2 linked regions of the Nodosilinea sp. FACHB-141 genome follow. The main gene of each other region encodes a partner of the protein of the gene in region 2 in a complex. Links are inferred from orthologs where the notes say so. Each region holds a gene or a part of one and is shown on either strand. Other genes may lie near its edges.

Region 1 (2,874 bases), on a different replicon or contig from region 2:
AGGATCCCGTTAGCGGGCAGCACCAGCTGCACCTGATGCCGGTGATTCGCCATCCCAACTTTGCAGATATCAGCGCCGACATTCCCCTAGAGAGCTTCTTTCTACAGGTGGGCAACGAGAACGGCGAAGACCTGCGTCGGGTGGCACTGAGCGAGGTACTCGGCGATCTGCGGAGCTATCTCAGCACTCCAGATTCTTGGAGCGGGCGAGGGCGATCGCTCCTTGCCCCTAGGCGTGATAGCCATGTGCTGGTCAGTGCCCAGGCCTGTTTTTTGCCGATTCCCCAAGAGGGTATGGCCACATTTAACCCGGTGCTGTTTAACTATCAGTCGCGCCCCGGCGACCCGGCGGTGCTAACCATTCTCGCCACCCGCGAAGGCACCAGCGTCACCGTGATCGACAACCAGCGCGATGGCTTTGAGGCTGGGCAGACGTGGGGTCAGCGCCTCTTTTTCAACAAAAATGGCGAACGGGCTAGCTTTACGGGGCAACGCCTGAGCGATTTTCAAGCAGTGGAGAATCCAGACGGGCGACCTGGAGAAGTCGCTGAGGATGATACCGAGGGGCTAAATATGGTGCTGCTGATTCAGGTACCACTCAAACAGCGGGCACCAATGAGGCAATCATCCTTTGACAGTATGGCCCCCGCCCCTATGGCCGCCGCCCCCCTGATGGAATCCCGTGGCCCCAGCGATGTAGAAGCCGCCGTCATCGGCCATGGCGCGGTGGAAGGGCCGTTTACCGAGATTGACAACCTCGCCATTGAGCGCGACCCAGACTACCCGATTCGGGTCACGGTGCAGTTCTACAAAGCCACCAGCAACGGCGTGGTGTCGGAGGCTGACATGGCCGAAATTCGCGAGCAGATCGACCGCGTCTATGCCGAAGCCGACTACGTAGGCAGTCTGGTGGTGGATGGCCCCAGCGATGGTCAAGGACCGGCCAGAGGCCAACGCCCCACCGAGCACGACGGCCCCAAAGATGAGCCTGCCGACTGGTGGCAGCGCTTCTGGGAATACCAGCGCAACTTCCTCAATCGCTAGAGTTTGGGGGCGTAGATCGCCTGCACAAAGCGATCGCGCCCCGCCAAATCCAGACATATTTGAATGTCGCGGTAGCCTCCCTGCGCTTCTAGCAAGGAGGCTACAGCCTCTCCCTGCCCCGTCATCATTTCTACTAGCCAAAGCCCCCCCGGCACCAAATATTTGGGAGCCTGGGCGGCAAGCAGGCGGAGATCATCCAGGCCATCATCGCCGCCATCCAAGGCACTGGCGGGTTCGTGGTTGATCACCTCGGGTTGAAGCGTCGGCAGCAGCGCCGAGGGAATATAGGGCGGGTTAGACACAATAGCGCTGAGCTGGCCTCGGTAGGACGTTAACGGTTCAAACCAAGATCCGTTGTAGAACGCGATGCAATTCTGTAAGCCTGCGCGGTCTGCGTTGCCCTGAGCGATCGCCAGCGCTTCAGCACTAAAATCTACCGCCAAGATGCGAGCCGACGGAAAGGTTTGGGCGAGACCCAAAGCAATCGCACCACTGCCGGTTCCCATATCGACCCAAATGCCTTGGGCCAGCTGATCTCTGAGGGGGCTACGGGCAATCGCAGCCTCGGCCAGATCAATTATTAGCTCGGTCTCAGGGCGAGGGATAAGCACCGCCGGAGACACGGTCAACATTAGGTCGCGCCAGGGAGTTTCGCCCACCAGGTATTGCACGGGGGTTCGCTCCGTAAGGCGCTGCTGCCAGCGACGCTCCAATTCGGCTAGAGAATAGCGGAGAGTGATCTGCGATCGCTGGTGCACCGTGCCCAACCGCAGCGACAGCCGCTCCACATCCGCCACCGCCATCAGCAGCCAGTCCACTTCGTCAGCGTCAACTCCCGCCGCCTGAGCCTCTGCCAACGCCTTTTCGCGCCAGGCCCACAATTCCGCTCCCGTCGCAGCGCGATCGCTAGCTGTCATAGCCGCCATCTTCCCTAAACCGTGGGTCACACAAATCTCCTTGCACTAGCCCAGGTAAATTTTGAAGCCCCACGCTACCTTGCCAAAATCGCCGATCTAAAATTCTTGAAAGCAAAGCGAGTCTGCCCCTACAACCCATCCACCCCCTACCCCCTCACCCATCCACTCCCCTAACGCGTCCACCGCACCTTAGACCCGCGCGCATCCAAATGCACCAGCGCCGGGAACTGGCTGTAACGCCCCAGCCCCCCTGGCCACCAAGGATCCAGCGCCCAATAGATCTGGTTGCCCGTGAGCCCCATGCAATAGAAGTCGATGGCGTCGCCCACGATGTGGCGACTGTCGGAGGCACCACCTACCCGACTGTCGATCTCAGCGGGGCGATACCAGCTGGTAATTAAGAAGGGGCGGCCAATGCGATCGCGGGCCTGCTGGGCCAGAACGGCGATACGCACGATGGCCTCTACCGTGGCCTGGTTAGAAGGCATGCGGACACCGCCACGGGTGGCTTCCGACCAGGTAAAGTTGCCGTTAGGCACAATGCTGGCGTCCAGCTGAATATTGTTGGGCGTCCACTGAGCAGGGCGCGGTGGCGGCGGGGCAGGCACCGGGGCGGGCATGGCCTCGGGTGACGAGGGGGCGGCGCGCTCCAGCCGCCGCAGATCCTCAAACAGCGACTGAATCGCGGGAATCCGCCCCTCTAGCCGCCGCCACAGCTGTACTAGACGAATTAACGCCTCCCGCTGGTCTTCGGTGGGGGTGTAGGTGGTGGGGATATTGGCCGCAAAGTCGAGCAGGGCGCGATCGAGGGTGCGGGCGGTCGTGACCAGGGCCGCTGGGTTGTCGGTGTTTTGCGCCAGGTCATCGGGATTGACTCCCAGCTGCTGAATAGCGGTGGTACGTGAGTCGAGGTT
Region 2 (2,851 bases):
CTGTCCTTTGGCCACCAGCTCTACCCGTTCAATGGGTCGCTGAAAGTAATCCGTCTTGAGCTGCGCGTCGATGCGATCGGGCAACAGTTCTACTAAATAAGCGCCTCGAGGGTAGCGGCTTTCCTCGACATTGTTAGCTTCCAGAGAGCCAGGATTGAAAACCCATCCCTCGGCGGTGTAATTCTTATGAATGTGTCCTAAGGCCAAATAGTCTACCCCAGCTTCCTTGAGCGGCAGCAGTTCGCTATAGCGCAGTGCTCCAGCATAGCGAGAGATTTGCCCCTCTAGGCCGTGGTGAAACATCAAAACTGTATAGTTGGGACCGGGGGGCAGGTCTTTGATAGAGCCAGCTAATAGCTCAATGGCGCGAGGGGCAGTGGCCCCATACCAGTTTGATCCAATCACCCGCACACCGCAGGGTAGATCAATGTAGCCTCCGGAACGGGTGCTGTCATCCCACGGGGTGAGTCGCTCTTCGGCGTTAGCTCCGTCGTTAGGCTCTAGCAGCTTGAGCAGGTTCCATTCAGAGAGATACTTGAGCCAGCTAGTGCGAGTGCCATAGGGGCGGTTGTCGTGATTGCCCTCAATGGCCACCACGGGAATGTTGGCATCCTTCAGTGTTTGGAGACAAACCTGAGCCTGGTTGAGGGTAGCGGGTTTAATGTTGCGGTGCTCGAAGAGATCGCCCGCGATCGCCACAAAATCCACTTCCTCCTCGACAGCATATCGTTCCAGCACCGTTTGCAAGGCGCGAAAAAAATCCTTGGTGCGCTCAGGAGTGTCGTAGCGGTCAAACCCCAGGTGAATGTCGGCAATGTGAAGAAACTTGGCCATCAGGCTGTCCGCAGCGCTACTTCCTCAGCCTAGTCCTGATTTTGAACTTTGGAGGTTTGATTTTGGCTAGAAAATTTCTGGCTGGTAGCCTCACTGCCCGTGACATCAAAGATTCCTAGACAGCGGATGACTCAGCCGCCAGCTCTTCCAATCGTTCCTGCTGGTCTCGGCTAACGCATGACTGAATCAGGTCCTCAATATCCCCTTCTAAGACCGGGGTAAGGGTAAAGTTTTGGTTGAGGCGATGATCAGTCACCCGATTGTCTTTGTAGTTGTAGGTGCGGATTTTTTCCGATCGCGCCCCGCTGCCCACCTGCGACTTTCGCATCGAAGATACGGCTTCCTGCTGCTCTCGCATCTTTATGTCAAAGAGCTTAGCCCGCAGAATCTGCATGGCCCGTTCACGGTTCTTGAGCTGCGATCGCTCCTCAGTGCAAAACACCCGAATGCCCGTGGGCTTGTGGATCAGATCGACCGCCGTCTCTACTTTGTTGACATTCTGTCCGCCAGCTCCACCCGATCGCGCTGTGGTGAGCTCAATATCCTTCGGATCAATCTGCACTTCCACTTCGTCTACCTCAGGCATAATTGCCACAGTAGCCGTAGACGTATGCACCCGCCCACCCGCCTCGGTGACCGGCACCCGCTGGACACGGTGAACTCCCGCCTCAAACTTGAGCTGGCTATAGACGCGATCGCCCGCAATTTCTAGAATTGCTTCCTTAAAGCCGCCCATATCGGCTGCCGACTCGCTGAGCAGCTTCACGCGCCAACCCTGTGTTTCGGCATAGCGAGAATAGAGCCGCACCAAATCCCCAGCCCAAATGCTCGCCTCATCGCCGCCGGTACCCGCACGAATTTCCAACATGATGTTCTTGTCATCATTGGGATCGCGCGGCAGCAGTAGTACCTTGAGTCGAGCTTCTAGCTCCGCTAGCTTTGCATCTAAAGCCTCAACCTCTAGACCGGCCATCGCCTTCATCTCGGGATCGCTGTTAGCTTCCTTATAGATTTCGCGCGCGTCAGCCAGTTCCTCGCCAGTAGACTTCCACTCAGCGTAGGTTGTGACCGTTTCCTCCAGCGAGGATCTAGACTTGGCAATACGCTGAAACTCATCCGGATCCTTGGCTACATCAGGGTCAGCCATTCTCCGCGTTAGCTCTTGAAACGTCTGTTCCACAGAGTTGAGTTTTTCAATTAAGTATGCCTCAGCCATAGTCCCCTTTTATCCACCGTCTAGCCAGAATGCCTTGCCCTACTACAGCACAGCAAACTAGGCCTTGTCGGCAGCGCCATCGGTGGTAGTAGCCGATGTATCAGCCATACCATACTTACGCAGAAAGCGCTCAACGCGGCCTTCAGTGTCAATAATTTTCTGGGTACCGGTATAGAAAGGGTGATTCCCAGACCATACGTCTACATGCAGTTCAGGCTTGGTAGAGCCTACGGTCATAATCTCTTTACCGTCGCAGAAGACCTTGGCCTCAGGATACCAATTGGGATGAATATCAGACTTTGCCATAACAGGGTGTAAAACAACGTCAATAGAATGAGACAGACTTGGCAGAGCAGAAGCAGCGATTTAGCGGTGTGGCAAAAACCCAAAAGTTGAGTTCTGCCAAACCATGCCTAAATCACTAGATCCAATCTAGCGCTTGGAGAACTGAGGTGCCTTGCGGGCTTTCTTCAGACCGTACTTACGGCGCTCCTTAGCACGAGGATCGCGGGTTAAATACCCTTCTACTTTGAGAGGCTTGCGGTTTTCGGGGTCCAGCTCACATAGTGCTCGGGCCACACCAAGCCGAATTGCATCAGCTTGACCTGTCAGACCACCACCCTTGACGTTGACTAAAACATCGTAGGCATTCTCCAAACCCAGCACCTCGAGGGGAGCCTTGGTGGCGTTTAGATAGGCTGGGTTGAACTGTAGGTAATCATCACCAGGGCGCTTATTGATTATCAGCTGACCGCTTCCAGGCACTAGACGTACCCGCGCGATGGAGGTCTTGCGGCGACC

Evidence for each region.
Region 1: the proteins of prfA (region 2) and prmC are in contact, whole or in part, in a crystal structure (PDB 2B3T), measured with the Escherichia coli proteins. The link is inferred for Nodosilinea sp. FACHB-141 from one-to-one orthologs.

Annotation. Positions count from the first base shown.
Region 1 is NZ_JACJPP010000004.1:124,316-127,189, forward strand. It holds prmC (peptide chain release factor N(5)-glutamine methyltransferase), read right to left. Parts: upstream 1,961-2,874; coding sequence 1,040-1,960; downstream 1-1,039. Other genes in the region: H6F59_RS01870 (hypothetical protein), read left to right, coding at 1-1,043; H6F59_RS01880 (D-Ala-D-Ala carboxypeptidase family metallohydrolase), read right to left, coding at 2,131-2,874. UniProt on the Escherichia coli protein: Methylates the class 1 translation termination release factors RF1/PrfA and RF2/PrfB on the glutamine residue of the universally conserved GGQ motif, i.e. on 'Gln-235' in RF1 and on 'Gln-252' in RF2.
Region 2 is NZ_JACJPP010000011.1:46,000-48,850, forward strand. It holds prfA (peptide chain release factor 1), read right to left. Parts: upstream 2,051-2,851; coding sequence 950-2,050; downstream 1-949. Other genes in the region: H6F59_RS08735 (DNA repair exonuclease), read right to left, coding at 1-834; rpmE (50S ribosomal protein L31), read right to left, coding at 2,108-2,356; rpsI (30S ribosomal protein S9), read right to left, coding at 2,483-2,851. UniProt on the Escherichia coli protein: Peptide chain release factor 1 directs the termination of translation in response to the peptide chain termination codons UAG and UAA.